Regions from separate parts of the Streptomyces sp. NPDC127114 genome, predicted to be linked through region 3. Evidence: riboswitches for the same ligand, from Rfam matches in the RefSeq annotation. Region 3 holds a riboswitch; each other region holds the start of a gene.
The links. A riboswitch is a leader RNA that binds a small molecule or an ion and turns the genes downstream of it on or off. The one in region 3 is predicted to bind cyclic di-AMP.

Region 1 (10,237 bases), on a different contig from region 3:
CCGCGGGCCTTGGCGATCTGTACGGCGAAGTGGCCCACGCCGCCGGCGGCGGCGTGCACCAGGACCCGCTCACCGGGCCGGACGTCCGCCGCGTCGACGAGCGCCTGCCACGCGGTCAGGGCGGCGAGCGGCAGCGCCGCCGCCTCCACGTGCGTCAGGGACGCCGGCTTCGGGGCGAGGTGGCGGGCCGGTGCCACCACGTATTCGGCGTACGCGCCCGCCTGGCGCGGGAAGTGCGGCATCCCGAAGACCTCGTCACCGGGGCGGAAGACGCCGACGCCGGGGCCGACGGCCTCGACCGTGCCCGAGACGTCCCAGCCGACCACCGGAACCTCGCCCCAGGTGATGAGCGCCCCGCTCGCGCGGGTCTTCCAGTCCACCGGGTTCACCCCGGCGGCGTGGACCCGGACCAGGACCTCGTTCAGGCCCGGCTCGGGGCGCTCCACCTCGCGCTCGACCAGCGTCTCGGGTCCGCCCCAGCGCTCCACGACCATCGCACGCATGCGTTCTCCTCGTTTCCGTCTCTCGTGTCCGTCGTCGTCCGACCGCTCCACGATCGGGCACCCGGCCACGGCACGGTATTGGCCAGCTGGCCATGATGTGTCAGGATCTGGCCATGAGCGACATCACGGGAACGGCCGTGCGAAAGGAGCGGGACCCGCGGGACCGGTGGGGCGAGGAGGACCTGGGGGCGGCGGGGCACGGCGGGCCGCATCGCGTCGCCGTGCTCGCGCTCCCGGGCGTTCCTCCCTTCGAGCTCGGCATCCCCTCCCGGGTCTTCGGCAGCGCCGTGGACGCCGAGGGGCGCCCGCTCTACGAGGTCACCGTCTGCACGGCCGACGGCGCGCCCGTCCTCAGCGACGCCGGTTTCACCGTGCAGCCCGCGGCCGGGCCGGAGGCGCTCGCCACGGCCGACACGGTGGTCCTGCCGCCCACCCACGCCATGCCCGAGCTGGGGCAGGGCGGCCCGCTGCCGTCCGAGGTCCGCGCGGCCATCGCGGGGATCCGGCCGGGCACCCGGCTCGTGTCGATCTGCTCCGGCTCGTACGTGCTGGCCGCCGCCGGGCTGCTCGACGGCCGGCCGGCCACCACGCACTGGAACCTGGCACCGGAGTTCCGCCGGGCCTATCCGCGGGTCAAGGTCGACGAGGACGTGCTCTTCGTCGACGACGGCGACGTCCTGACCTCCGCGGGCGTGGCCGCCGGCGTCGACCTGTGCCTGCACATGATCCGGCGCGACCACGGCGCCGCGGCGGCCAACCGCGCCGCGCGCATGTGTGTCGTACCGCCCTGGCGGGACGGCGGCCAGGCCCAGTTCATCGACCGTCCGGTCCCGGAGCCCAGCCTGGCGGGCACCGCCGCCACCCGCGCCTGGGCCCTCGAACACCTCACGGAACCGCTCACCCTCGCCCGGCTCGCCGAGCACGCCCGGATGAGCCTGCGCTCCTTCACGCGCCGGTTCCGCGACGAGGTCGGCATGACGCCCGTGCAGTGGCTCACCGCACAGCGGCTGGAGCTCGCCAAGCAGTTGCTCGAGACGACCGATCTGCCGATCGACCTGGTGGCGCACCGGGCCGGGCTCGGTTCGGGGAACTCGCTGCGCGCCCACATGAGGACGGCGTTCGGCGTCTCACCCGCCGCCTACCGTCGTGCCTTCGGCACCTCCGCCCCGCCGCCGCCCCCGACGGCTGCCGCCGATGGCGCGTAGTACGGGCCGGCGCGGGTAGCCGCCAGTGCGTGGCCGACCCGATCGGCCCTGACGCATGCCGGACGAGGAGGGCTCGGGACCATGGCCGGTGACGGTGGCGGCGCGTTCGAGCGCGACCGGAGCTATCTCACGACACGGATCACCGCGGACGGGCGGGACGGCCGGCCCGTGGAGCCCGGACGGTACCGGCTGGTCATCGCGCGGGCCTGTCCGTGGGCGAACCGGGCGGCGATCGTGCGGCGGCTCATGGGTCTGGAGGACGTCCTGTCGATGGGCATCGCGGGGCCGGTGCACGACGAGCGCAGCTGGTCCTTCCACCTGGACCCGGGCGGCAGGGACCCCGTCCTCGGCATCGAACGGCTCCAGGAGGCGTACTTCCGGCGCGATCCCGGCTATCCGCACGGCATCACCGTGCCCGCGCTCGTCGACGTGCCCACCGGCGAGGTGGTGACCAACGACTTCGAGCGGATCACGCTCGACCTGGGCAGCCAGTGGACGGCTCATCAGCGGGACGGAGCGCCTGAGCTCTATCCGGAGAAGTGGCGCGACGAGATCGACGAGATCGCCCGGCAGGTGTACGAGGACGTCAACGACGGCGTCTACAAGTGCGGTTTCGCGCGCGGCCAGGCGGCGTACGACTCGGCGTACCGGAAGCTGTGGGAGCGGCTCGACCGGCTGGAGGAGCGGCTCACGGGGCAGCGCTATCTGGTCGGCGACACCATCACCGAGGCTGACGTCCGCCTCTTCCCGACCCTCGCGCGCTTCGACGCCGTCTACCACGGCCACTTCAAGTGCAACCGGCAGAAGCTGACCGAGCTGCCCGCGCTGTGGGGCTACGCGCGGGACCTGTTCCAGACGCCCGGCTTCGGCGACACGATCGACTTCGAGCAGATCAAGCAGCACTACTACGTCGTCCACCACGACATCAACCCGACCGGGATCGTGCCCCGTGGCCCCGCCACCGGGGGCTGGCTCTCGCCCCACGGGCGGGAGGCGCTGGGCGGGCGTCCCTTCGGCGACGGCACGCCACCGGGACCGCCGCCTCCGTCCGAACGGGTGCCCTCTCCCGCCTGAGGCGCGGGCCGCCCGGCCGTTCGCTGCCCGCCTGCTCCGAGGGGCGCGCCGCCGGTTCCGGAGGTGCGCTTCCCGGGCGCGGGGGGCGTGCGCCCGGATGCCTCGGATGAGGCATCGTCAATCGCTGCGATCACTGGCATGGTCACCGAGAGTGATCCCCGTCGCTCATCGTGAGCGACCGTCGACGAACGGAGTCATGCCGTGGCACTGAACATGGATCAGATCGCGACCGAACTGGAGGCCGCCAATCAGGAGGGCGATCCGGCGGCCGACAACCTGGTGTCCGATCTGATCGACAACAAGGAGGTCGACGGGGTCAACGGACTCTTCCGCACGGTCAACAAGCTGGGTCGCGGCGTGGACCTGTCCCATCTGCCCGAGCGTCTCGCGCAGTTCCTGCACGAGGCCGAGACGGAGCCGCCGGACTGGAGCCCGGCCGACGTCAAGGCGGCGGAGGGCTTCTTCGACCACCACCACGGCACGGCCTCCATGCTCCAGGGCACGGTCGGCCTCATCGGCACCTACCTCTCCCCCACCGGCGCCTACACACTGCGGTCCACCGGCCGCCTGGGCGGTGTGAAGGGCCCGGGCCGGCGGCTGCAGCAGTCCTCGCGGCTGTTCCTCGGGATGGGTGACCGGGGCGCGCTGCGGGACGGGACGCTCGCGGCGACCGTGACCAAGGTCCGGCTGGTGCACGCCTCGGTGCGCCAGCTCCACAAGAAGAGCGGTCAGTGGGACTACGTCAAGTGGGGCATGCCGGTCTCGCAGAAGTACACCGCCGGCGCGATCTGCGTCTTCAGCGTCCAGGTCCTGGAAGCCATGCGGAACCTCGGCATCCAGGTCTCCAGGTCCGACGCGCAGGGGTTCATGTGTTCCTGGCACTACGTCAACCACTACCTGGGCACGCCGGACAAGTGGCTCATGCCCAAGGACGTGGACCTGGTCGACGAGGGCTGGCGCTCCGTGCGGGACACGGAGTGGAAGGAGACCGAGGACGGGAAGTTCATGACGGCCCAGGCCGTGACGTTCTACCGGGAGTTCCTGACGGCGCCCGGCGCCGGTGACGCGTTCGTCCGGATGGTGCGGGTGGCGCTCGGCGACAGGTACGCGGACATGGCGGGCCTCCCGCCGAAGGACGCGCTCAGCGAGGCCGGGAAGTTCATGGCCGCCGGCAACAAGGTCACCAACACCGTCGGCAACCTGTTCGGCGCCCCGGCCGGGCGGGCCGTGGGCGTCAACCCGTACGAGGAGGTCATCGGCGCCGCCTCGAAGATGTTCAACGAGGTCCAGAAGCAGGCGCTCAGGCGCGAGGGCGACGACCAGCCGCAGATGCACCAGGAACTCGGCGACGACCGCTGACGCGGCTCCGCTCCCGGCGGCGGCCCTTCGTCCCGCGACGAGGGGCCGCGAGCACCCGGAACACCTCCATACGGGCGTCGGCACGGCGCGTTCGGCGTGTCGCCACGGTGATGGCGGGGCGAGGAAACGTATCTGTGCCTTCATGACCCACTGCATGGAACACCCGCTGTACGCACACCTGCGCGAGCGCTTCGGCGACGAGTCCGAGTGGCCGGAGGCGACCGGTCTGATCGCTCCCTACCTGCGGATCGTCGTCGAGGCGCTGGGGCCGGGGGACGCCGTGACGTTCCTGACGGCGGTGCGTGAGGCCCTCGCCGAGGAGGCGGCCCGGGAAGGAACGATTCACCTCGGGTTCGGCGCGCACCTCTGGGCGAGACTCGAAGCCGTCTCGTGGGGCGGTTCGCCGGCGAAGACCTCGGCGTGGGAAGCCGCCCTGACCATGCACCGCCTGGCCCGGCTCACGCCGGAGCCGGGCCGGCCGGTCCTGCCGGCCCTCGTCGACAGCGCCCTGCGCGCCTGTGGCGGTCTCCGCCTGGCGGCCGCGCGCTAGGCCGTCTCTTCCGGATCGCGGCCGGGTCCGGCCCAGGCGGGGTCCGGCCCAGGCCGGGTCCGGCGGTTCAGGGCGTGGTCCGCACCGGGAAGCTGGTCGGGTGGCCCTGCTCCTTCAGCCACGGCAGCACCTGCTTCAGCGCCGCGACGGTCTGGGCGCGGTCGCCGCCGCCGTCGTGGAAGAGGATCGTCGGTCCGTTGGAGAGCTCCTGCTTCACCGTGCTGACGATGGCACCGGTGCCCGGCAGCTCGAAGTCCTTGGTGTCCACGTTCCAGCCGAGCGGCCGCATCCCGGCCTCCGCGGCGATGCGCCGGCTGTTCGGGGTGAACGCGCCGCCGGGGGCGCGGTAGTACTCCACCTTGGCTCCGCCGGCCGCCTCCTCGATCATCCGCTTCGCGTCGAGGATCTGCTGCTTCTGGTAGTCGACGGGCTTCTTGTCCATGGTGGTGTCGTGGGACACCGTGTGGTCGCAGAGCCGGTGTCCCTCGGCCACGACCCGCTTGACCAGCTCGGGGAACTCCTTCGCCCGCGGACCGACCATGCAGAACACGGCCTTGACGTCGTTCTCCTTGAGGATGTCGAGCACCTGGGGCGTCCACCGCGGGTCCGGGCCGTCGTCGATGGTGATGTTCACCGACGTGCCGCCCGCCTCGGCGGCGTGCGCGATGCTCTGAGGGACCTTCACCGGCGGCACCTGCGCCGGCCCCTTGGCGTCCCCCGCCGGCACCCGCTGCTCCTGCCGCTCCCCCGCCCGGGCCTCGGCCTCGGTGTCCGTCAGCGCGGCGGCCCCCCACGAGGCCAGACCTATCGCGACCGCCGAAGCCACCACGGCTATGTGTGCGGTGTACTTGCCCTTCAGCCCCATGCGGTGCCCACTCCCAGCGTCTTCGTCCCGAACGGCTCCCGCAGGGGAGGACGGAAGAGACGGCCGGAAGGTTTCATCGATGTGCGGGAACGGCGGGGAACGGCACGGCCGGGCGGCCCCTGAGGGCTGCCCGGCCGTGTGGTGGCGGTGAACCGGTCGGTCAGTACGCGCCGAAGACGTTGTCGATGGAGCCGTAGCGGTCGGCGGCGTAGTTGCAGGCGGCCGTGATGTTGGCCACGGGGTCGTAGGGGTCGTTGGCGGTGCCGGCGACGTGGTAGGCCTGGAAGGTGGGGTCGATCACCTGGAGCAGGCCCTTGGACGGGGTGCCGGCGAGGGCGTTCGAGTCCCAGTTGTTGATCGCGCGGGGGTTGCCGGACGACTCGCGCATGATGTTGCGGTAGATGCCGTCGAACGTGCCGGGGATGCCCTCGCGGGCCATGATGTCGAGGGACTCGCGGATCCAGCCCTCGAGGTTGTCGGCGTACGTGTAGCCGGCGGTGCTCGCGGACGCGGCCTTGGTGGCGGCGGTGGCGGCGGCCTTGACGGCCGGGGCCGGGGCGGAGGCGGCGGAGCCCGTGGTGACGGAGACGCGGGTGGCGGGGGCCGGGGCCGCCGGGCGGGGCGCGGTCCGGGTGGCGGCGACGGAGAGCTTCTGGCCGGGCCGGATGAGACCGGGGTCCTTGCCGACGACCTTCCGGTTGTCGCGGTAGAGCTTCTTCCAGCCGCCCTTCACCCCGTACTTACCGGCGATCTTCGAGAGCGAGTCGCCCGCGACGACGGAATACTTCACCGGCGCGACACCGGAGACCGCCTTCGGCGCGTTCACCGCGACCGACTGGAGGGCCGCCGAAACCGCCGGCTTTGCCACTGCGACGGAGTTCGTGCCCTGCGGAACGACCGCGGCGGCACTGGTGGCTCCGGCCAGTGGAAGCGCGAGGGCGGCGCTGCCGGTGAGGCTCACGGCGGCGATGCCGCGGGTGAGCGGGACGTTCTTGGGGCGGCGGTGCTTGCCGTGTCCACGCATGGCGGGTTCCTCTCCTCCGCCTGCGAGGTGAGCTGTCGGGTTCGGGCAGGAGATGCCCGGCCGCGGCGTGCGCGACTTCACCCCGAGCCGTCCCCGGAGACCGGGACCGGCGGCAAACCTGGGTCCCCCGCTCCTGCCGGATGTGTGGTGAGTGCGGTCGTTCGGACGGCGGCAGGATTCGGCGTTTCCGTCCGGTTGCGGGGCGACGCTATGCGAAAACAAATCCGGAAAACAAGGCGGGAATTCCTCGCGGAAAATTGATCTAGCGGGAATTACGAAAGGATCATTCCGCCCGACCCGTGCTGCCGTACCAACCCTTTTCCGCGATACGGCACCTGACGCTCCGCCAGCAGCGGGAGGGCCCGGTCCGGCGTGATTCAGATCACGCGCGCCGACCGGGCCCTTTACCGGGGAGCGAAATACCCGCTTGCGCCATCAGATCCGCATTCCGGCATTGCAGGGGAATAACCGGACATCGTCCGTTTTGCCCCGCAATGGAGCGCCTCAGGCGCGGCCGTGCGACGCCACCAGCCGTTCCGCGACCGTGCAGGCCGGCTCGCCCAGGAGGATCGTGTAGTGGTTGCAGTCCGGCACGAGCTCGGCGGTCAGGTTCGGCGCCTGCGCGGTCCAGTGGTCGACGAGCGCGGGCGGCAGCATGCCGGGGGCCTCGCCGAGCAGCCCGAGCGGCGCGTGCAGTAGCAGGGCGGGCACCTTCAGGCCCGCCAGGTCGGTGCCGAACGACGCGGCGCCGGTGAGGAGTTCGCGCCCGTCCTGCCGCACCGCCGCCTCCTGGGCCCGGGAGCGGCGGGCGCCCTCGGGGCCGGTGAGGTCGTAGCGGACGTACGACTCGATGTCCGCGTTCCAGTGCGGCCCGAGCGCCGGGTGGGCGCGGAAGAAGTCCACGTAGGCCTGGTCGCTGTCGTACGTCATCGAGAGCCGGGCGAGCGCCGGGCCCAGGCCGGCCTCCAGCACCGCGTCGGGGTCCGCCTCGGCGGGCAGCGGGATCGGCAGGCCGCCGTCGATCAGCAGCAGGCGCTCGAAGAGGCCGGGAGCCCGGACGGCGGCCCGCAGCGCCACGTACGCGCCCATGGACTGGCCGGTCAGGACCACGGGCCCGCCGTCGCCCCAGGTCCGGGCCGCCGTCACGAGGTCGGCGGCGTGCCGGTCGATCCCGTACGGACCGGAGGCGGTCGAGCTCCCGCCGCGGCCGCGCAGGTCGACCGCGTACAGCGACCAGTCCGCCGGCAGGTGCCGGGCGACGGCCGCGAAGGACATCCCCGAGGCCGAGATGCCGTGGGCGGCGACCGCGGTCCGCGGACCCGTGGCAAGCGCAGCGCGCGGAGCGTCGTCCCGTCCACGGGGAGGTCGAGCGGTATCGGTTCCGGGGCCGGCCGCGGTCCGTCCGCACGGGTCATGGTCGCGTCTCCTCGACGTGTCTGGGCTCGGCCGTGGCGCGCGACGAACCGAACTAAGTGGTCAGGGCGTGCTGTTGGGGCGGGTCGACGGTACCTCAACCCGGCGGCGGGCCTTTCGCCGGTCAGCGCGCCGGACCGCCCGGGACGACGAGCCCGCTCTCGTAGGCGACGACGACCGCCTGGGCGCGGCTGTCGACGTGCAGCTTGCTCATGGTGCGGTTGAGGTGGGTCTTCACCGTCGCCTCGCCGATGTAGAGCTGCTCGGCGATCTCCGTGTTCGACAGGCCCCGGGCGGTGAGCCGCAGCACCTCGCGCTCCCGGGCCGTGAGGACATCCAGGTCGGCGACGGGGCCGGCGACCGGCTCGGCCCGGTGCACGTACGCCTCAATCAGCCGGCGGATCACGCTCGGCGCGAAGAGCATGTCGCCGCCGGCCACGGCGGTGACCGCCTCGATCAGCCGCTGGGGCCCGGTGTCCTTGAGCAGGAAACCGGAGGCCCCGGCGCACAGCGCCGCGTACACGTACTCGTCGAGGTCGAAGGTGGTGAGGACCAGGATCCGCGGGACGGGACCGTCGGAGCGGGCCAGAATGCGTTCGGTGGCCGTGGTGCCGTCCATGCCCGGCATGCGGATGTCCATGAGGATCACGTCGGGCCGCACGAGGGCGGCCTGGAGCACCGCGGACTCCCCGTCGGCGGCCTCGCCGACGACCTCGAGGCCGGGCGCCGCCCGCAGCAGGGCGACGAGCCCGGCCCGGATCAGGTCCTGGTCGTCCACCACGAGCACCCGGATGCCGCCGGTGGCCGAACGCGGCGGGGTTCCGGCGGTGCGCGCGCCCGTCACGCCGGCGGGCGGCGGTCCTTCCGCCGGTGGTCCGGCCGGCCGTGGTGCTCCTGGTGGACCTGGTGACGTCCCTGCCGGTCGGTCGTCCTGGCCACGGGAAGTGTGAGGCACACGCGGAATCCCCCTTCGGCCCGAGGGCCGGCGTCCACTGTTCCGCCGTAGAGCCTCGCGCGTTCCCGCATGCCGATCAAGCCGTGTCCTGAGCGTGTCGGCACGTTGGCCGGATCCGGACGGTGGCCCGGGGGACCGTGGCCCGGGCCGTCGTCGGTCACCGTGACGACGAGCTCGTCCGGCCGGTACTCGACGAGCACCGTGGCGCGCGCCGGCCGGGCGTGCTTGATCACGTTGGTCAGCGCCTCCTGCACCACCCGGTACGCGCAGAGCTCGGTCCCGGGCGCCAGGGCGCGGGCCGCGCCCTCCGTGCGCAGGTCCACGGGCACGCCCGCGGCCCTGGTCCGCTCGGCCACCTCGGCGAGGCGGGCGAGGCCGGGCATCGGCGCGTACCAGACCCCGTCCGGCCCCTCGGCCTCCCTCGTCTCGCCGGCCGCGGAGCGCAACAGGGTCAGGATCCGCCGCAGCTCCCGCAGGCCCTCCTGGCTGGTCTCGGAGATGGTGTCCAGGGCGGCGCGCGCGGTGCCGGGTTCGGTCGCGAAGACATAGCCCGCCATGCCGGCCTGCACGCTGATCACCGACATGTGGTGCGCGACGACGTCGTGGAGCTCACGGGCGATCCGCCGCTGCTCCCCGGCGACGGCCCGCTTCTCCCTCTCCTCCTGCTCCCTGCGCAACTGGGCCGTCAGTCGGGCGAGTTGACGGTTCCTGCGGGCGAGGCGCCGGGTGCCGTTGCCGAAGAACCAGACGACGGCGGGTACCGCCACCGCCTGGATCACGGCGACGGCGAGGCCCAGTTCGGGGGCGCGCAGTCCGCTGTAGAGGACGACGGCCGCGGTGAGCGCGGCGCCCGCCGCCGTCGTGCGGGGCGGGCGCTGGACGGCGACGCCGTACAACGCGATGACCGGGGCCCAGAAGTTGAGCGACGGCTGGTAGCCGGCGGCCAGGTAGCCGGCGAAGGCCAGACAGCTCGCCACGAGCGCGGCGACCGGCGCCACCCTGCGCAGGGCCAGCGGCAGCCCGGTGAGCGCCGTCAGCAGGTACGCGGACAGGTCGAACGCCGGCCAGCCCGTCGGGTGGTACTGGTGCCCGACCGCTGCCGACGCCGTCACCAGGCCGAGGGCCAGGGCCCCGTCGACCAGGAGCGGATTCACCTCGCCGAACCGCGTCGCCCAGTGGGCCCTGGTGTGCATCGCGCGATGGTACGGCCCGGCACGCGGGCACGTCGTCATACCGGAGGTGCAGTGTGCGCCGGTGCGCACTGCCGCAGGGGTTTACCCCGACGGTCA
Region 2 (10,237 bases), on a different contig from region 3:
GACCACCTCATCGACGGCTTCGCCGCGCGGGGGAGCGCGGACCTCATCCACGAGTTCGCCTTCCCGCTGCCCATCTACGCGATCTGCGACCTGCTCGGCGTGCCGCGCGAGGACCAGGACGACTTCCGGGACTGGGCCGGGATGATGATCCGGCACGGCGGCGGGCCGCGCGGCGGCGTGGCGCGCTCGGTGAAGAAGATGCGGGGCTATCTCGCCGAGCTCATCCACAAGAAGCGGGAAGAGCCCGGCGACGACCTGATCTCCGGGCTGATCCGCGCCTCCGACCACGGCGAGCACCTCACCGAGAACGAGGCCGCCGCCATGGCGTTCATCCTCCTCTTCGCCGGGTTCGAGACCACCGTCAACCTCATCGGCAACGGGGTGTACGCGCTGCTGCGCAACCCCGGGGAGCGGGCCCGGCTCCAGGACTCGCTGGCGGCCGGGGAGACCGGGCTCCTGGAGACCGGCGTCGAGGAGCTGCTGCGGTACGACGGGCCGGTGGAGCTCGCGACCTGGCGCTTCGCGACCGAGGCGCTGACCGTCGGCGGGCAGGAGATCCCGGCCGGCGATCCGGTGCTCGTGGTGCTCGCCGCGGCGGACCGGGATCCGGCGCGGTTCGACGGGCCGGACACCCTGGACCTCGCGCGGCGGGACAACCAGCACCTCGGGTACGGGCACGGCATCCACTACTGCCTGGGAGCGCCGTTGGCGCGCCTGGAGGGGCAGACCGCGCTCGCGACGCTCCTGACCCGCCTGCCCGATCTGCGACTTGGCGCCGATCCGGCGGAACTGCGCTGGCGCGGCGGGCTCATCATGCGCGGACTTCGCACGCTTCCGGTCGAATTCTCCCCCGCCCGCTGACTGACATCTCGTCAATACTGTGATGTTTACGTGATCTGCGCTGCATCAGCTTGTGACTCACGTTCGAATGCCGCTACTTTCACCCGCAGTCTCAGCTGTCACGCGAAAGGGCATTCCGCATGCGCTCCGGAAACGGACGACACCGCAGACCCCGCCAGGCCCCCGCCATCGTCGTCGCCGCGGGTGTGACCGGCTCGGCCCTGGCGTTGCCGCTGCTCGCCACGGGTTCCGCATCCGCCGCCGACGCCGCCACGTGGGACCGCGTCGCCGAGTGCGAGTCGGGCGGGGCCTGGAGCGCCAACTTCGGCAACGGGCTCTACGGCGGGCTCCAGTTCACCCAGGAGAGCTGGGAGCGCCACGGCGGCCTCGCCTACGCGCCGAGCGCGGACCTCGCGAGCCGCGCCCAGCAGATCGCCGTCGCGGACAAGGCGCTCGCGGCCGGCGACAACCAGTGGGCCACCTGCGCCCCGATCGCCGGACTGACCAACGACGGCAAGGCGCCCGGCGTCGACCCGGGTCCCGGCACGCCCGTCGAGGAGTCCACGGGCCCCCGCCCCGAGTCGAACCGCACCGACGGCCTGCCCGCCGGCTCCGCCGGGACCACTCCGGAGCCCTCGGCCTCGACCACCGCTCCGGCGACGCCCGCCACCCCGACGAGCCCGGCGTCCGGCACTCCCTCGACCGGCACCACGCCCGCGACTCCCGCGACGCCCGGTACGCCCGTAACGCCGGGAACGTCCGACCCGTCGGTTACGCCGGGTACCTCGGGAACGCCGGACGCGACCACCGCTCCCGGCACCGGCAAGCACCGGGGTGACGCCGCGACAGAAGAACCGGGCATGACGGACACCACGCCTGAATCCGGACGTCACGCGGCCCCGGATCCGACCGCGGCCGACAAGGCCGGTGAGAGCGCCGAGGGTTCGGTAGATGCCGACAAGACGGACAAGGCGGACGAATACACCGTCAAGCCGGGTGACAGCCTGTCGGGCATTGCGCAGGAGAACGGCCTCGACGGCGGCTGGGCCGCCCTCTACGACGCCAACAAGCAGACGGTCGGATCCGACCCCGACCTCATCATTCCTGGTCAGAGCCTTGAGTTGGAGCTCGACGAGCTCGTGGGCAAGGGGTAGTTCGCGGCTTAATGTCCGTTCTGCGTAAGTGAGACATGGGTCTCTCTTCTCGAACTGGCGTGTCGCGACCGCAAAGTTTGCCGGCGTCGCCCCTCACCTGCGTAAACACCTCCTGACGGGGTGCAAGTAGGGGCGATTTTCCCGGGTTGATGCCCTTTGAACTTCTCCCGGGTGTGTGTCTACGGTCGTGACCGCTCGCCACCGCGGGCCCCGCCGACCGGTACGCCGAATCCTGCCGCCGGACGGAGGGAACAGTCGTCGCGCAAGCGCCGAAGGCAGGAGCGGGGGACCCAAGGTAAGTGCCGGCCCCGGCCGTTGAGACAGACGGCCGACGACCGGCTTGGGGTGAAGCCGCGTGCTAGGACACGCGGCCGGGCAACTCACTCGCCCGAACCCGACAGCTCACCTCGCAGGCGTCGGTGAGGAGAACTTCCATGCTGCTTTCCGGCAAGGGCAAACACCGCCGTTCCTCCAAGGCCACCCGCGCCATCGCGCTCGCCGGTGCCGCCGGCGTCGCCGTCGCGGCCCCGCTGATGGCCGCCGGCACCGCCTCGGCCGCCACGGCCTCCGAGTGGGACGCCGTCGCCCAGTGCGAGTCCGGCGGCAACTGGTCCATCAACACCGGCAACGGCTACTACGGCGGCCTGCAGTTCTCGGCCTCCACCTGGGCCGCGTACGGCGGCACCGCCTACGCCTCCACCGCCGACCAGGCCTCCAAGTCGCAGCAGATCGCCATCGCCGAGAAGGTCCTCGCGGGCCAGGGCAAGGGTGCCTGGCCGAGCTGTGGCGTGGGCCTCTCCGGCGCCACGTACACCGGCGGTTCCGCCGAGAGCACCACCACCGCTCCGCAGCGCTCCACCGAGCAGCCGACGACCCGCAGCGAGCAGCGCCAGGCCCCGAAGCAGTCCGCCCCCAAGCAGACCGCTCCGAGGAAGGCCGACGCCAAGAAGACCGTCACCACGCCGACCGGCAAGAAGGTCAAGAAGGGTGACGGCGAGTACAAGGTCGTCGCCGGCGACACCCTCAGCAAGATCGCCCAGGCGCACGGCGTCAAGGGCGGCTGGGCCAGGCTCTTCGAGCTGAACAAGGACGTCGTCGAGGACGCCGACCTGATCTACCCGGGCCAGCAGCTCCACCTCAAGTGAGCCTGCCGACCCTCCCGCGGTGAGTGACCACCCCGGTCCGGAGTGCCCTTCCCCCGTGCGCTCCGGGCCGGGGTTTCCTCTGCCCCGCACCCTACTCGTGAGTAGGTAAGAGGTCTTTCGCCCACAGATGCATGCCCTTGGGTCCTTTTTCGTCCCAGGGGGCGGGCGCCCGGCTGGCCGGAGCCCCCGAGCCGGTTAGGCTCGTGTCGCAAGGCGTACGAGTCCTTGCCGCATGCGTCACAACCAGCGTCACATCCCAGAAGGAGATGCTCGTGCCGTCCATCGACGTCGTCGTAGCCCGGGAAATCCTGGACTCCCGAGGCAACCCCACGGTCGAGGTCGAGGTCGGCCTCGACGACGGCAGCACCGGCCGTGCTGCCGTCCCGTCCGGTGCCTCCACCGGTGCGTTCGAGGCCCTCGAGCTCCGCGACGGTGACCCCAACCGTTACCAGGGCAAGGGCGTGGAGAAGGCCGTTCTCGCCGTCATCGAGCAGATCGGCCCGGAGCTCGTCGGCTACGACGCCACCGAGCAGCGCCTGATCGACCAGGCGATGTTCGACCTGGACGCCACCCCGGACAAGTCCTCGCTCGGCGCCAACGCCATCCTCGGCGTCTCCCTCGCCGTCGCGCACGCCGCCTCCGAGGCCTCCGACCTGCCGCTGTTCCGCTACCTCGGCGGCCCGAACGCGCACCTGCTGCCCGTTCCGATGATGAACATCCTGAACGGCGGCTCGCACGCCGACTCCAACGTGGACATCCAGGAGTTCATGATCGCGCCGATCGGCGCGGAGTCCTTCTCCGAGGCCCTGCGCTGGGGCACCGAGGTCTACCACACCCTCAAGTCCGTCCTGAAGACCAAGGGCCTGTCCACCGGCCTCGGCGACGAGGGCGGCTTCGCCCCGAACCTGGGCTCCAACCGCGAGGCCCTCGACCTCATCCTCGAGGCCATCAAGCAGGCCGGCTACGTGCCCGGCAAGGACATCGCGCTCGCGCTCGACGTCGCCGCCTCCGAGTTCTACAAGGACGGCTCGTACGAGTTCGAGGGCAAGTCCCGCTCGGCCGCCGAGATGACCGAGTACTACGAGGAGCTCGTCTCCGCGTACCCGCTGGTCTCCATCGAGGACCCGCTGTTCGAGGACGACTGGGCCGGCTGGAAGACCATCACCGAGAAGCTCGGCTCCAAGGTCCAGCTCGTCGGCGACGACCTCTTCGTCACCAACCCGGAGCGCCTCGCCCGCGGCATCGAGGAGGGCTCCGCCAACGCCCTCCTGGTCAAGGTCAACCAGATCGGCTCGCTGACCGAGACCCTGGACGCCGTCGAGCTCGCCCAGCGCAACGGCTTCAAGTGCATGATGTCCCACCGCTCCGGCGAGACCGAGGACGTCACCATCGCCGACCTGGCCGTCGCCACCAACTGCGGCCAGATCAAGACCGGCGCCCCGGCCCGCTCCGAGCGCGTCGCCAAGTACAACCAGCTGCTGCGCATCGAGGAGATCCTCGACGACGCCGCGGTGTACGCGGGTCGCTCCGCCTTCCCGCGCTTCAAGGGCTGACCTGCCCTGACGACGTAGCTACGGGCTTTGCATCCGAAGAATCAAACAGGTAGCAAAGGCGTAGCGAAGCGAAGCGTCCCCGCACTCGGTCCCGTACCGTGTGCGGGGACGCACGTGTGATCAGGGGAGGCACTGGACATGGCCGTGAAGGACCGGGACCGGTTCTCGACCGCGACCCGGATCAGGCTGCTCGGCGAGCAGACCGCCGCCCGTGTCTACCGCTCCCAGACCCGCCGCCAGGCCCGCCGTTCCCGGCTCACCGGCCGCGCGGCCTTCCTCGCGCTCGTCGTCTGCTCGCTCGTGGTGGCCCTCGCCTACCCCATGCGGCAGTACGTCTCCCAGCAGGGCGAGATCGCCGAGCAGGAGCGCAAGGCCGCCGAGGCGGCGAAGCGGGTCGAGGAGCTGCGGGACGAGAAGGCCCGCCTCCAGGACCCCGCCTACGTCCGCCGGCTCGCCCGCGAGCACCTGCACTACGTGATGCCCGGCGAGACCGGCTTCACCGTGAACGACCCCGAGGCCGAGCAGCGGCCCCGCACCGAGCAGGGCGCGTCGGACCGGCCGTGGTACGACAACCTGTGGGACGGCGTGGACCGCGCCGACCGTCCTTGACCCCTCCACTTCCTCAGCAAGGCAGACATGGAAACGCCCCCTCCGCAGACCGAACGCACCGAGCCCACCGCCGCGGACGTCGCCGCGTTCGAGGCGCAGCTCGGCCGGCCGCCGCGTGGCCTGCGCGCCATCGCGCACCGCTGCCCGTGCGGCAACCCGGACGTCGTCGAGACCGCGCCCCGGCTCCCCGACGGCACGCCGTTCCCGACCACGTACTACCTGACCTGCCCGCGCGCCGCCTCCGCGATCGGCACGCTGGAGGCCAACGGGGTCATGAAGGAGATGCAGGCCCGGCTCGCCACCGACCCGGAGCTCGCCGCGGCCTACCGGGCCGCGCACGAGGACTACATCGCGCGCCGCGACGCCATCGAGGTCCTGGAGGGCTTCCCGAGCGCCGGCGGCATGCCCGACCGGGTCAAGTGCCTGCACGTGCTCGTCGGCCACTCGCTGGCCGCGGGCCCGGGCGTGAACCCGTTCGGCGACGAGGCGCTGGCGATGCTGCCGGAGTGGTGGGCGAAGGGCCCCTGCGTGACGCCGTGCGCGGACGAGGACGAGGAGCAGAAGTGACCCGGGTCGCCGGAATCGACTGCGGTACGAACTCCATCCGCCTCCTCGTCGCCGACGTGCACCCGGAGACCGGCGAACTCGTCGAGCTCGACCGGCGGATGACGATCGTGCGGCTCGGCCAGGGTGTGGACAGGACCGGCCGGCTCGCGCCGGAGGCCCTGGAGCGGACCTTCGCCGCCTGCCGCGCGTACGCGGAGGTCATCGAGGAGCTGGGGGCGCACCGGCTGCGCTTCGTCGCCACCTCCGCCTCCCGCGACGCCGAGAACCGCGACGACTTCGTCAACGGGGTCGTCGGGATCCTGGGCGTCGAGCCCGAGGTCATCACCGGCGACCAGGAGGCCGAGTTCTCCTTCACCGGCGCCACCGGCGAGCTGCACGGCGACGACCGCCGTCTGGTCGTGGACATCGGCGGCGGCTCGACCGAGTTCGTGGTCGGCAACAAGCACGTCGAGGCCGCCCGCTCCGTCGACATCGGCTGCGTACGGCTCACCGAGCGGCACGTCCGGCACGACCCGCCGACCGCCGAGGAGATCGCCGCGATCCGCGCCGACGTCCGGGCGGCGATGGACCTGGCCGCCGAGACCGTGCCGATCGCCGAGGCCGAGACCCTGGTGGGTCTGGCCGGCTCGGTCACCACGGTCGCCGCGATCGCGCTGGGTCTGGACGAGTACGACTCCACGAGGATCCACCACGCGCGGATCTCCCGTGCGAAGGTCGACGAGGTGGTGTCCCGGCTGCTCGCGTCCACGCACGACGAGCGCGCCGCGATCCCGGTGATCCACCCCGGCCGGGTCGACGTGATCATCGCCGGAGCCCTGGTCCTGGCCGAGATCATGGAGCGCACCGGCGCTGCCGAGGTCGTGGTCAGCGAGCACGACATCCTCGATGGGATCGCCCTATCCGTCGCATAGCGGGCGCCTATGAGCCCCTGTGAACGGCGGCGGACGGGGGCGCGTCGAAAAGGTTCGTGAAGTTCTTCACAAGAGAAAGGGCCCTGATGGCGCCCGCGGAGGGTCGTTGGTCCCTCCGAGGGGCTCCTCAGGGCCCTTTCGCAGGTGTGGAGGCCCATTCGCTCGATGTTTCCATCGTGTGAACGCGCCCTGCGGTTCAGCGTTAAGGAAGGCTCTCCAGGCCAGTTCACAAGGGGTGAACAACGCTCTCCCCCGCCCGGTGGTTCCTTTGCTGGACCATGACCTGGGTCACGTGGGCCGCGGAGTGTAGCAGAGGTCCCTCGCATCCTTGTGAAGGGGCGCACGAGCGACCCCCCTTGGAGGGGTGGATACTCGGATGCATGAGCACCACGGAGCGTCCCAGGATCCTCGTAGTAGGCGGCGGGTACGTAGGCCTGTACGCAGCTCGGCGCATCCTCAAGAAGATGCGCTACGCGGAGGCGACCGTCACGGTCGTCGACCCGCGGTCGTACATGACCTACCAGCCCTTCCTCCCCGAAGCCGCCGCCGGCAGCATCTCGCCGCGCCACGTCGTCGTCCCGCTGCGACGCGTCGTGCGCGGAGCCGAGGTGCTCACCGGCCGGGTCACCACCATCGACCAGGACCGCAAGGTCGCCACGATCGCGCCGCTCGTCGGCGAGGCGTACGAGCTGCCGTTCGACTACCTGGTCATCGCGATGGGTGCCGTCTCCCGCACCTTCCCGATCCCCGGCCTCGCCGAGCAGGGCATCGGCATGAAGGGCATCGAGGAGGCCATCGGCCTGCGCAACCACGTCCTCGAGCAGCTCGACAAGGCCGACTCGACCACCGACGAGGAGGTCCGCCGCAAGGCGCTGACCTTCGTCTTCGTGGGCGGCGGCTTCGCCGGCGCCGAGACGATCGGCGAGGTCGAGGACATGGCCCGCGACGCCGCGAAGTACTACCAGAACGTGTCGCGCGAGGACATGCGCTTCATCCTGGTCGACGCGGCCGACAAGATCCTTCCCGAGGTCGGCCCCAAGCTCGGCCAGTACGGCAAGGAGCACCTGGAGTCCCGCGGCATCGAGATCTACCTCGAGACCTCCATGGACTCCTGCGTCGACGGCCACGTCGTCCTGAAGAACGGCCTCGAGGTCGACTCCAGCACGATCGTCTGGACCGCCGGTGTGAAGCCGAACCCGGCGCTCGCCCGCTTCGGTCTGCCGCTCGGCCCCCGCGGCCACGTGGACTGCAACGAGAAGCTCCAGGTCAACGGCATGGACTACGTCTGGGCCGCGGGCGACAACGCCCAGGTCCCGGACATGGCCGCGATCAAGGCCGGCGTCCCGCGCGAGCGCGCCTGGTGCCCGCCGAACGCCCAGCACGCCCTGCGTCAGGCCAAGGTCCTCGGCGACAACGTGGTGGCCGGCATGCGCGGCTTCCCGCAGAAGGAGTACAGCCACGCCAACAAGGGCGCTGTGGCCGGCCTCGGTCTGCACAAGGGCGTCGCGATGATCGTCATGGGCAAGATGAAGATCAAGCTCAAGGGCCGTCTCGCCTGGTACATGCACCGTGGCTACCACGGCATGGCGATGCCGACCTTCAACCGCAAGATCCGCGTCTTCGCCGACTGGACCCTCGGCATGTTCCTCAAGCGCGAGGTCGTCTCCCTCGGTGCCATCGAGTCGCCGCGCGAGGAGTTCTACGAGGCGGCCAAGCCCGCCCCGGCGCCGGCCGCCCCGGCGCAGGAGAAGGCCAAGGCCTCGTAACACCCGCAGGACCGCACACCTCGCAGTACGAGCGACACCTCGTAGTACGAGCAGCACCCAGCAGTACCAGCAGTACGAGCAGTACACGCAAGGCCGTAAAAGGGCCGTCCGCCATCCGTGGTGCGGACGGCCCTTCGCGTGTTTTTCCCAGCGTTTACCCACGCGCTGGCATGGCTTCGGCCACGGACGGTGTTCTCCTGGTGACACGCATTTCTGGGGCACGAGATCACGGAGGTGTTGCACCATGGCCGACGCCGCGTCGCGGCTGACCGCCCTGGCCGAGGACGTCCTGGGAGCGAAGCTCCCGGTGCGACTGCGGGCCTGGGACGGCAGCGAAGCCGGCCCAGCCGACGGCCCCGTACTGATCGTGCGCGAGCGCCGCGCCCTGCGCCGACTGCTGTGGAAGCCGGGCGAGCTGGGCCTCGCGCGCGCCTGGGTGGCGGGCGAGATCGACGTCGAGGGCGATCTCTACGAGGTCCTGGACCGGCTCGCCGGGTTCATCTGGGAGCGCGGCGAGGAGTCGCGCGGCGCCCTGGAGACCGTGCGCGACCCGAAGGTGCGCGCGGCGGCCAAGGCCCTGCTCAGGCTGGCGGGTCCCTTCCCGCCTCCGAAGCCGCCGGTGGAGGAGATGCGCGGCCGCAGCGGCGCGCGGCACACCAGGCGCCGGGACAAGCAGGCGATCAGTCACCACTACGACGTGGGCAACGACTTCTACGAGCTGGTGCTCGGCCCCTCGATGGTCTACTCGTGTGCGTACTGGACCGACGGCGGGACCCTGGAGGAGGCCCAGCGCGACAAGCTGGACCTGATCGCCCGCAAGCTGCACCTGAAGGAGGGCGACCGGCTGCTCGACGTGGGCTGCGGCTGGGGCTCGATGGCGATCCACGCGGCCCGGGAGTACGGGGCGCGGGTCGTCGGCATCACGCTGTCGCGCGAGCAGGCGGCGTTCGCCCGCAAGCGGATCGCGGACGAGGGCCTGACCGACCGGATCGAGATCCGGGTCCAGGACTACCGGGACGTCGACGACGGCCCGTTCGACGCGATCTCCTCGATCGGCATGGCCGAGCACGTGGGCGCGGAGCGCTACCGGGAGTACGCGGACGTGCTGTACCGGCTCCTCAAGCCGGGCGGAAGGCTGCTCAACCACCAGATCGCCCGGCGCCCGGAGCCCGACGAGGAGGCGTACCAGGTGGACGCCTTCATCGACGCGTACGTGTTCCCGGACGGCGAACTCGCTCCCATGGGACGCACCCTGACGACCCTTGAGGAGGCCGGCTTCGAGGTGCGCGACGTGGAGGCGATCCGCGAGCACTACGCGCTGACGCTGCGCCGCTGGGTGGCGAACCTGGAGCGGGAGTGGGAGAAGGCGGTCCGGCTGACCTCGCCGGGCCGGGCGCGGATCTGGCGGCTGTACATGGCGGCCTCGGCGGTGTCCTTCGAGCGCAACCGGATCGGCGTCAACCAGTTCCTCGCGGTGCGGACGCCGGAGTCGGGCGCGAGCGGGCTGCCGTTGCGGTCGCGGGAGTGGACCGAGCCGCGGGAGGACTGAGGAGTCCCGGGAGGACTGAGGAGTCCCGGGAAGGCTGATTCCCAAGGGCGTTGATACGTTCGGAACTTGACGTTCCGGGTAGGCGGGGTGTCGGTGTGCACCGGCACCCCGCTCCTTCGGGTCCGGATTGTCATGCATATGCC
Region 3 (10,237 bases):
AGAACGGGATCCCGGTGCGTGAGCTCGGCCCGGCGCAGATCAGCGAGTACGAGCCGCGGGTGCGCGGGCTGGCCGCGATCCACGTGGGCACGACGGGCATCGTCGACTATGGGGCGGTGGCGGCGAAGCTCGCCGACGCGTCGGGAGCCCGGATCCTGTACGGCTCGGCGGTCACGACGATCGACCGGCGGCCCTGGGGCGTGGCCGTGCGCACGGCCGCCGGCCGCGTGGTCCGCGGCCGGGTCCTCGTGAACTGCGCCGGACTGCACTGCGACCGGATCGCCCGGCTCGCGGGCGACGACCCGAAGATGCGGATCGTCCCCTTCCGCGGCGAGTACTACGAGCTGGCCGACCCCTCCCTGGTGCGCGGCCTGGTCTATCCGGTGCCCGACCCGGCCTTCCCGTTCCTCGGCGTCCACCTCACCCGCGGCATCGACGGCGGCGTCCACGTCGGGCCGAACGCGGTCCCGGCGCTCGCCCGCGAGGGCTACGGCTGGTCGGTCGTCCGCCCCCGCGAGCTCGCCGGCACGCTCGCGTGGCCCGGCAGCTGGGCCATCGCGCGGGCCCACTGGCGGTACGGCGCGGGCGAGCTGCACCGCTCCCTGTCCAAGCGCGCCTTCACCGAGGCCGTGCGGCGCATGCTGCCGCTCGTCGAGGAGCGCGACCTGCGGCGTGCGGCGCCGGGCGTGCGGGCGCAGGCGGTGCTCAGGGACGGCACGCTGGTCGACGACTTCCTGATCCGCGAGTCGGTGCGGACGGTCCACGTCCTGAACGCGCCCTCGCCGGCGGCGACGGCCTCACTGCCGATCGGCCGCGAGGTCGCGGGCCGGGCCCTGGCACTGCTGTAGCGCAGCCCCGCCGCAGCCCCGCCCCCATACCCCCACGGCTGCGGCACGCCCGTCGCCGTGCCCCGCGCCGTAGAATCGGGGCATTGTGTCTGAGCAGCCTGAGAACACCCCGCACTCCGTCCCTGACGGCCCCGACGGCCCCCACGGCCTCGGCGACCCCGGCAGCCCCGCCGGCGGCGCCGCCGCGGACGACCGTCCCGTCGCGCGGCGCGGCAGCCGGATGTTCGCGCCGGGCGAGGGGCCCTCGCCGGATCCGGCGGGCGCCCACTTCGAGCGGCGGATCCGCAGCTTCCAGCCCCGCCGCAGCCGCGTCACCGCCGGGCAGGCCGAGGCCATGCTGAAGCGGTGGCCCGACTGGGGCCTCGACATCGACGGCACGCGGGTGCTCGACCTGGACGAGATGTTCGACGGGCTGCCGGTCGTCATGGAGATCGGCTTCGGCATGGGCGAGGCCACCGCGCAGATGGCCGCCGCCGACCCCGGCACCGGCATCCTCGCCGTGGACGTCCACACGCCCGGCCAGGGCAACCTGCTCGGGCTCGCCGACCGCAACGGACTCACCAATGTCCGGGTCGCCAACGGCGACGCGATCATCCTGCTGCGCGAGATGCTCCCGCCGGAGTCCCTCGCCGGCTGCCGGGTCTACTTTCCCGACCCCTGGCCCAAGAAGCGCCACCACAAGCGGCGGCTGATCCAGCCCGAGTTCCTGAGCCTGCTCGCGCCCCGGCTGGAGAAGGGCGGCCTGCTGCACTGCGCCACGGACTGGGAGCCGTACGCGGAGCAGATGCTGGAGGTGCTGAACGCGCACCCCGACTTCGAGAACAGCCAGGCCGACGGCGGTTACGCGCCCAGGCCCGCGTTCCGGCCGCTGACCCGCTTCGAGGGTCAGGGCCTGGACAAGGGACACGTGGTCCACGACCTGCTTTTCCACAGGCGCTGACCGTCCGTCGGGTTTTCCACAGGCTGCCGGAACTCCCTCGCCGCTGTCGGTGACGCTGGTTAGGGTCGTTCCGTGTCGTCGAATCCCATCGCCGGAGCCGGACCTGCCACCGAGCCCGGCCCCACACCCGCACAGGCGGTCGTCCCCGCACAGGCGGTCGTCCCCGCGCAGGCGGCGGACCCCGCCCAGGCGGACGTCCCCGCGCCCGCCCCCGTGCCCGCGCTCGAGAGCGACCAGCCGGACTTCGGTGCCGTGCCGGAGCGCTCCAAGTGGCGTTACAAGCCGCGCAAGGCCTTCTGGCGCAGCCGGCTGGTCCGGGCCGTCGCCCTGATCGCCGTGCTCGCGCTGTGCGCGCTCGCGATCCTGGCGATGGTGCGGGAGGAGACCGGAACCGAGGGCTTCCTCGTGGGCCTCGGCCTCGCCGTGCTGCCGGTGCCGCTGCTCATGGCGGCGTTCCGCTGGCTCGACCGGGTCGAGCCGGCCCCGTGGAAGAACCTGCTGTTCGCGCTCGCCTGGGGCGCCTTCGCCTCCACCCTGGTGGCGATCCTCGCCAACTCCTTCGCCGTGGAGTGGATCAGCAGCGCCACCGCCGACCCCGGCTCCGCCGAGTCCCTCGGCGCCACCGCCGTCGCGCCCGTCGTGGAGGAGACCGCCAAGGGAGCGGCCCTGCTGCTGCTCTTCCTCTTCCGCCGCAGGGACTTCACGGGCCCGGTCGACGGCCTGGTCTACGCGGGGTTCACGGCCACCGGCTTCGCCTTCACCGAGAACATCCTCTATCTGGGCAACGCCTTCGGCGAGGACCAGGAGTTCGGCGCCGGCGGCCTCGGCTCGGTCACCGTCGCCACCTTCTTCGCCCGGGTCATCATGTCCCCGTTCGCGCACCCGCTGTTCACCTCGCTCACCGGCCTCGGCCTCGGCTTCGCCGCGCTGCTCCCGGCCCGCGCCCGGTTCCGCCGCACCCGCCTCTGGCTGCTGCCGTTCGCCGGCCTGCTCCTCGCCATGGGCCTGCACGCGCTGTGGAACGGCTCGGCGACCTTCCACCCGCTGGCGTTCGTCCTCGTCTACGGGATGTTCATGGTGCCGGTCTTCGGGCTGCTCACCTGGCTCGCGATATGGAGCCGGCAGAAGGAGCTGCGCACGATATCCGGCGAGCTCCCGGCCTACGCGACGGCCGGCTGGCTCGCGCACGACGAACCGCTCGCGCTCTCCTCGATGCGGGCCCGCGCGATGGCCCGCGGCTACGCGGCCCGGACCTTCGGCAAGCCGGGCGCGCAGGCCGTCGGCGAGTACGAGGCGTTCGCGACCACCCTGGCGTTCCTGCGCCATCGCGCGCGGCGCGGGCAGGCCGCGCCGGACTTCGCGGTCCGCGAGCAGGAGCTGCTGCACCACCTGTGGCAGCGCCGGCGGGTGGCCTCGCCCGCGCTGACGTACGCGGCCCGGGCGACCGGCCGGGTGTGGGTGCCGCCGCAGTACCTGGACTACGGCGGCTACAACCCGTACCGCGGCTAGACCGTCTCTTCCGACCCAGGGCCGGTCCGGCGGATCAGGACCGGATAGGCCGCGGACCCGGCCATGATCCGCCGGACAGGTCCTGGCGAAGACCCCGCACCCGGCAGGACCGCCACGCGCGAGCCCTGGACCACCCCACGCGGGAGGCCCGGAACGCCACGCGCGCCCGGCCCGGATCAGGCGGCGGGCGCCTCCGAGGCCTCCGTCAGCGTGGCGAGCTCCGTCTCCGTCAGGGTCAGGTCGGCGACCGCGACCAGCGCGGGAAGCTGCTCGACCGTGCGGGCCGAGGCGATCGGGGCGGCGACCGTCGGACGGGAGGCAAGCCAGGCGAGGGCCACGGTGGCGGGCTCGGCGTCGTGCGCCGCGGCGACCGCGTCGAGCGCGGCGAGCACCTTCCGGCCGCGCTCGGTCTCCAGGTGCTTCCCGGCGCCCGCGGCGCGGACGCTGGAGACGGTGGCCCCGGGGCGGTACTTGCCGGTGAGGAAGCCGGAGGCGAGACCGTAGTACGGCACGGCCGCGAGCCCGGCCTGCGCGGCGGTGTCGAGGAGCGGGCCCTCGTAGGTCTCGCGGGACACCAGGTTGTACTGCGGCTGCAGGGCGACGTAACGGGCCAGGCCCTCGGCCTCGGCGAAGTCGAGGGAGGCGCGCAGCCGCTCCGGGGAGATGTTGGAGGCGGCGACGGCCCGCACCTTGCCGTCCTTCACCAGCTGGTCGAGCGCGGTGACGATCTCCTCCACCGGCACCGACTCGTCGTCGAAGTGCGTGTAGTAGAGGTCGATGTGGTCGGTGCCGAGGCGGCGCAGCGACTCCTCGGCGGCGGCCTTGATGGTGGTGGCGCTCAGGCCCTTGAACTGCGGGTGGGCACCGACCTTGGTGGCGACGAGGATGTCGGAGCGGTTGCCGCGGGAGGCGAGCCAGCGGCCGATGACGGTCTCGGACTCGCCGCCCTCGTTGCCCTCGGCCCAGGCCGAGTAGACGTCCGCGGTGTCGACGAAGTTGCCGCCGGCGGCGGCGTAGGCGTCGAGGACGGCGAAGGACTGCGCCTCGTCGGCGCTCCAGCCGAAGACGTTGCCGCCGAGGGCGAGCGGGAAGACGTGCAGGTCGGAGGTGCCCAGCTGGCGAAGAGAGGTCATGGGTCGGTCAACCTCCCGCACCACCGGGCCTATTCCGGCGGCACGGAAGGATCATTGCGATCACTGTGATCACTGTGATCACTGTGATCAGACGGTCAGACGGTCCACGCGCCACACGATCAGGCGATCACGCGACCCCGCGCGTCAGACGCTCAGACCCTTGGAGTTCAGCCACGCCGCCGGGTCGATGCCGTCGCCCGACGGCGTGTGCACCTCCAGGTGGAGGTGGGGGCCGGTCACGTTGCCGGTGGCGCCGACGCGGCCGATGGTCTCGCCGGTGCCGACGGACTGGCCGGCGCCGACGGTCATCGACGAGAGGTGGCAGTACCAGACCTCGGTGCCGTCCTCCAGCTGCAGGACGATGCGGTAGCCGTACGCGCCGGACCAGCCGGCGGACTGCACGGTGCCGCCGTGGACGGCCTTGACCGGGGTGCCGGTGGGAGCGGCGAAGTCCAGGCCGGTGTGGTAGCCGGAGGACCACATCGAGCCGGCCTGGCCGTAGGTCGAGGTGATCGTGTACGAGGAGGTCGGCAGCGCGTAGCTGGCGGCGAGCTGGGCGAGGCGCTCGGCCTCGGCCTTGGCCGCGGCCTCCTCCTCGGCCTTCCGCTTGGCCTCGGCGGCCGCCTTCTCCGCCGCGTCGGCCTTGGCCTCGGCCTCCGCCGCCGCCTTCTCGGCCGCGGCCTTCTCCGCCGCTTCCTTGGCGGCGGCGTCCGCGGCGGCCTGCTGCTGCTCGGCCTGCTGGAGGATGCGGGCGCGCAGTGCCTCGCCGGCGTCGGTCGACGTCTTGGTCTCGGTCCGCGCGTCCGCGCCGTCGCCCTCGGCGGCGGTGGTGTAGGTGAGCGCGGTGAGCGGCTGGGCGTTGTTGCCAGCGGTGTCCGCGGCGCCCTTGTCCTCGGCGTCCGAGCCGATCAGGTCGCCGACGCCCGGCAGTTCGGAGGCGTCGGGCAGGTCCAGGTCCGGGAGCGCTATCGAGACCGGCGGCTTCTGCTGGGCGGTGGCCAGGCCGCCGGCGCCGACGGCGGCGATGACGCCGACACCGAGCACGGTGGAGGAACGGGCGAAGTTGGAGCGCTGCTTGACGACGCGGTGGCGTCCGCCGGAGCGGGTCCGGTCCCGCAGGGAGTCCTCGGTGGGGTTCCACTCCTCCGCGACCCCGTCCAGGGCGCCCGCCGCGCCGGGGGCCTCGTAGGAGGTGAAGGGGGCTTGCGGAGCCGGGGTGTTGGACGCCACGGAGGCGCTCTCCTTTCCTTCCTTCTCGCCTACCGGGTTAGCTGACGGGTTCGGAGCAGGAAGGTCTCCTACGGGCCGTGCCGCACGGGTCACACGAGTCGGACGAGTGCGGTGGGGCCCGATTCACCCCAAGTGGTGGTTCCCCGGTTCCCTTGCGGGATTCGGCGCGCGCGCACGGTGCCGTCTCTTGCGACGGCTGGGACGACCGCGCTGCGTTATCGAACGTTAATAGACACGGCCGCCCGATTCCAAGCCGTTCCTCTTGATCATTAGCTGAATTGAGAGGGCATCGCCCCATTTGACCCCCACTCAGAAACACGTCAGCAGCAAACCCCCGATCTGACGTTACGTCAATTGTTATCGGAGGGACACCCACCGACTACGGCCGGTCACCGCCTGCCCGGAGGTCGCGGCGAGACGCCTCCAGCCCCTGCGACCCGCCCCCGCCCGGCGGCACCACCGGCATCGTCCGCCGCCGCTCCGGCTGCCCCGCCGCCCGGCGGCTCACCGCCAGCAGCGCCATGTCGTCCGTCGTGCCCCCCTCCGTGTGCCGGCGCACATCCGCCACCAGCGCGTCGAGCAGCTCGTCGGGCCCCGGGAAGATCCGCCCCGTCAGCCGCTCGCCGGGGTCGTAGAACACCCCCGCCGAGTCCCGCGCCTCCGACAGGCCGTCCGTGTAGAACAGCAGCGTCGCGCCCTGCGGATACGGCGTCACGTCCGCCCGGTCCGGTCCCCCGCCCAGATCCCCCATGCCCAGCGGCAGCGCGGCCTCGCTCGGCCGCAGCGGCTCCACACCACCGTCCGCGTGCAGCAGCAGCGGCTCGGGGTGGCCCCGGTTGACCACCCGCACCACCCGGTCGCCGCCCGGGATCTCGGCGAGCACCGCCGTCGTGAAGCCCTCGAACGCGTCCAGGCCCGCGCGCCGCGCGCCCTCCCGCGCCAGCGCCCGCTCGAGGCGCGCCGCCACGCCCTCCAGCGTCGACTCCTGCTCGGCCGCTTCCCGGAAGGCGCCGATGATCACCGCCACCGCCTCCACCGCGTCGAGGCCCTTGCCCCGCACGTCGCCCACCACGAGCCGCACCCCGTGCGGGGTGTCCTGCACCGCGAACAGATCACCGCCGATGAACGCGTCCGCCTGCGCCGCCTCGTACCGGGCCGCGATCTGCAGCCCGCCGATCCGCTCGGGCGGCGTGGGCAGCACCGCCTTCTGCGCCGTCTCGGCGATCACCCTCGCGGAGGCGAGCCGTTTCCCGCTGCGCCGCACCACCCGGTTGATCAGCACGGCGAGCGCCGAGACCGTGACCACCGTCAGCACCTCGGTCAGCGCCGGGATCGTGTCCGCGGTCCCGTTGTAGAGGTGCAGTCCGATGCTCGCGAGGACCGCGGCGAGCCCGGTGAGCAGCGTCGTCAGCATGGAGAAGAACGGGGCCGCGATCAGCGGCGCCGCCGAGTACAGCGGCGCCGCCGTGTAGGTGGGCGGCGTGGCCAGGTCGTACGCCACGCCGCCGAGGATCAGCAGCGGAGGCAGGGCCCGCAGGAAGCGCCGGGCACCGCGGTACGGGTTCACGCCGCCCGGGCCCTCACCGTCCGCCCCGCCGGCCGCCGCTGCTCGCCGCACCTGTGCTCTCCTGCCCGGTCGGTCGGCCGGTCCGTCCGTCCGACCGCGGCGGCGGACCGTACCGCGCCCACCTCAGGGTGCCGTCAGGCCGTACGGCTCGGCGACTCCTCCTCGGCCGGTTGGCGTACGGCGAGCCGCCCGCCCCGTGCCAGGGCCGCCATGGCCGCCGCGCAGCCGAGGCCGACCGCGCACAGCACCAGCCAGGGCGCCGCCGACCAGCCCGTCAGGTCGAGCAGCGCGCCCGTCCCCAGGTTCCCCAGGGTGATGCCGACCCCGCAGACCGTGTTGTACAGCCCGTAGTGGGTGGCGACCCAGCGGCCCTCGGACAGGGCGACGACCGTGTCCATCTCGAACGGGTAGAGCACCGCGTTCGCGACCGCCAGGACCGCCGCGCACAGCAGCAGCGCGGGCAGCGAGCGCCCCAGCGCGGCCGGCACCAGGAACGCCGCCCCCATCAGGGCGAGCCCGAGCACCAGACACCGCTCCCGGCTGAGCCGCGCCTTGCACCAGGCGGTGATCCTCAGCTGCCCGGCGAGCGCGACCAGCGCCGACACCGCGAACAGGGCGGTCGTCGCCGCCGTGCCGCCCGCGGCGAGCGGCAGCGCCAGGTAGACCTGGAAGGACAGCACGTACGAACCGGTCATGGCCAGCGAGAACAGCCAGAAGACCCGGTGGGCGAGCACCGTCCGGAACTGCCCCCGCGCCTGCCCGCCCGGCCCGCCGGCCGCGCCCGCCGCGCCGCCCTTGTGCCGTACGGGCAGATGCCTCAGCTGTACGAGGGTCAGCGCGGCGAACAGCAGCGCGGCCACCACGCACGTCAGCCGGAACGACACCCCCGTCAGGGCCACCCCGATCAGCGGCCCGAGCAGAATGCCCGCCTGGTAGTACGTGTTGAACAGGGCGAACGCCTCGACGCGCCGTTCCTCCCCCGCCTCCGCCGCCAGATACGCCCGCACCGCCGGGTTGAACAGCGCGCCCGCGAGCCCCGTCGCGAGCGAGGCCGCGATCAGCATCGGCAGCGACTGCGCGAAGGCGAGCGCCCCGAAGCCGGCCGTCCGCAGCGCGCAGCCCGCGACGATCAGCGGCTTGAAGCCGAGCCGGTCGGCGAGCGCGCCGCCGACGAGGAACATGCCCTGCTGCGACAGGTTCCGCACGCCGAGGACGAGCCCGACCGCCCAGGCGGCCATGCCCAGCCCGTCCGCCAGATGGGCCGCCAGGTACGGCATCAGCATGTAGAAGCCGAGGTTGATGGTGAGCTGGTTGAGGAACAGCAGCCGCACGGCCGGTTCGAAGCTCCGCGACCGCTTCCAGATGCCGCCCTCGGGGGCCGCCGAGGCGCTGCCCGCCCGCCCCGTCGCCTGACGGCTCATCGGACCCGCTCCCCGACGCGCCGGGTCCAGCCGCTGACCGGCTCGCCCTCGGCGTAGGCCGCGGGCTCCTCCCGTACGGGACCGTCGAGCAGGCCGTGCGCCGCGCAGAACTCGTCGTTGAAGACGGTGTCGAAGTACCGGTGCGGCCCGTCGGGGAAGACCGCCGCGATCCGGGTGCCGCGCGGCCGGGTGCGGGCCAGCCAGCCGGCGACCAGCGCGACCGCGCCGACGCTCCAGCCGCCGGTCGCGAACTGCCGTGCGGCCAGCCGGCGGGCCGCCCGTACCGCCTCCGCGGGACCCACCCAGTGGATCTCGTCGAAGGCGCCGTGGTCGACGTTGCCGGGGTGGATGGAGGAGCCGAGCCCGCGCATCAGCCGCGGGCCGGCCGGCAGCCCGAAGACCGTGGAGCCGACCGAGTCGACGCCGACGAGTTCGAGCGCGGGGCTGGAGGTCGCGCGCAGGGCGCGGGAGATCCCGGCCGAGTGGCCGCCGGTGCCGACCGCGCAGACCAGCACGTCGACGCGGTCGAGCTGCTCGGAGAGCTCGGCGGCGAGCCCGGCGTACGCCTCCGGGTTGTCGGGGTTCCCGTACTGGTTGGGCCACCAGGCCCCGGGGAGGGTCAGCAGGAGTTCCGCCACCCTGTCCATCCGGGCCTGCTGCCAGCCGCCCTGCGGGCTGGGCTCCGGCACGACGTGGACCTGCGCGCCGTGGGCGGTCAGCATGCGCTCCACGATCGGTTCGAGACCCGGGTCGGTGACGACGTGGACGGGGTGGCCGTGCAGGATCCCGGCGAGCGCGAGACCGAGACCGAGGGTGCCGGAGGTGGACTCGACGATCGGCGCGCCGGGCCGCAGTTCACCGCGGCGGCGCGCCTGCTCGACCATGTGGAGCGCGGCGCGGTCCTTGATGCCGCCGAAGTTGAAGCCCTCGAGCTTGGCCCAGTAGCCGTCGTCCATCCACAGCACGGGTGTGTGGCCGACGGTCTGTTCGGCGACGGAGAGGAGGTTGGCGGGGTGCGTCATGGGGGTGTGCGTCCCTTGGGTGAAGTCCCGCGCGTGCGCGGGCGTGCGGAAGGAGCCGTGGTCGTGGTGGTGCGCGACCCGGCTCAGTTCCGGTTCACTCCGAGGGCGGTGAGCAGACTGCCCGGCTCCGGCCCGGGCCCGGCCCTGCCGCGGACGCAGCGCGCGTGCGGGGCCTCGGGGAACACCTCGTCGTACGCGAGGAGGACGGCGCCCGTGGCGTGCGGCGCCGAGAGCTGGCTGCCGGCGGACTGCGCGGGCAGGTGGGCGTCGAAGGACCAGCCCTCGCCCTGCCGCTCGCAGCCGTGCGGGAGGGCGGGCGCGGAGGCGCTCACGCCCGCGGACCCGGCGGGCCCGGTGGCGAGCGGCAGCGCGTGATGTGCGCCGTGGCAGACGCCGGCGAGCAGGGCGACGAGCGCGAACAGCAGCAGGACGGCGGGCGCCCGCCGTCCTGCTTCGCGCACCGTCACAGCTCGGTCACTCATGGTGTGCGCGAGATTACGGGCGACCCACGAGCCGCGCAAAGGGACATGCGCGCTTTCGGCCACCCTTTATGTGCGGCGTATCGCC

Region 1: it holds a riboswitch for cyclic di-AMP, as region 3 does, so the genes downstream of both, ACFVGS_RS00470 (transglycosylase SLT domain-containing protein) here and ACFVGS_RS16410 (M23 family metallopeptidase) in region 3, are expected to answer to the same signal.
Region 2: it holds a riboswitch for cyclic di-AMP, as region 3 does, so the genes downstream of both, ACFVGS_RS08065 (transglycosylase family protein) here and ACFVGS_RS16410 (M23 family metallopeptidase) in region 3, are expected to answer to the same signal.

The regions. Positions count from the first base shown of each region.
Region 1 covers NZ_JBHXTJ010000001.1:108,493-118,729, forward strand. The annotation lists gene ACFVGS_RS00440 (NADP-dependent oxidoreductase) at 1-503, opposite strand, end outside; gene ACFVGS_RS00445 (GlxA family transcriptional regulator) at 617-1,708, shown strand; gene ACFVGS_RS00450 (glutathione S-transferase family protein) at 1,790-2,782, shown strand; gene ACFVGS_RS00455 (oxygenase MpaB family protein) at 2,984-4,141, shown strand; gene ACFVGS_RS00460 (hypothetical protein) at 4,296-4,691, shown strand; gene ACFVGS_RS00465 (polysaccharide deacetylase family protein) at 4,759-5,556, opposite strand; gene ACFVGS_RS00470 (transglycosylase SLT domain-containing protein) at 5,717-6,580, opposite strand; cyclic di-AMP (ydaO/yuaA leader) riboswitch at 6,585-6,774, opposite strand; gene ACFVGS_RS00475 (alpha/beta hydrolase) at 7,085-7,855, opposite strand; gene ACFVGS_RS00480 (response regulator) at 8,118-8,837, opposite strand; gene ACFVGS_RS00485 (sensor histidine kinase) at 8,834-10,141, opposite strand.
Region 2 covers NZ_JBHXTJ010000005.1:258,314-268,550, forward strand. The annotation lists gene ACFVGS_RS08055 (cytochrome P450) at 1-861, shown strand, start outside; gene ACFVGS_RS08060 (transglycosylase family protein) at 981-1,994, shown strand; cyclic di-AMP (ydaO/yuaA leader) riboswitch at 2,252-2,425, shown strand; gene ACFVGS_RS08065 (transglycosylase family protein) at 2,429-3,139, shown strand; gene eno (phosphopyruvate hydratase) at 3,406-4,692, shown strand; gene ACFVGS_RS08075 (septum formation initiator family protein) at 4,831-5,301, shown strand; gene ACFVGS_RS08080 (DUF501 domain-containing protein) at 5,329-5,868, shown strand; gene ACFVGS_RS08085 (exopolyphosphatase) at 5,865-6,779, shown strand; gene ACFVGS_RS08090 (NAD(P)/FAD-dependent oxidoreductase) at 7,160-8,545, shown strand; gene ACFVGS_RS08095 (class I SAM-dependent methyltransferase) at 8,790-10,094, shown strand.
Region 3 covers NZ_JBHXTJ010000013.1:150,893-161,129, reverse strand. The annotation lists gene lhgO (L-2-hydroxyglutarate oxidase) at 1-848, shown strand, start outside; gene trmB (tRNA (guanosine(46)-N7)-methyltransferase TrmB) at 934-1,788, shown strand; gene ACFVGS_RS16420 (PrsW family intramembrane metalloprotease) at 2,002-3,297, shown strand; gene ACFVGS_RS16415 (aldo/keto reductase) at 3,474-4,430, opposite strand; gene ACFVGS_RS16410 (M23 family metallopeptidase) at 4,575-5,660, opposite strand; cyclic di-AMP (ydaO/yuaA leader) riboswitch at 5,672-5,837, opposite strand; gene ACFVGS_RS16405 (PP2C family protein-serine/threonine phosphatase) at 6,040-7,278, opposite strand; gene ACFVGS_RS16400 (MFS transporter) at 7,362-8,648, opposite strand; gene ACFVGS_RS16395 (PLP-dependent cysteine synthase family protein) at 8,645-9,670, opposite strand; gene ACFVGS_RS16390 (hypothetical protein) at 9,754-10,152, opposite strand.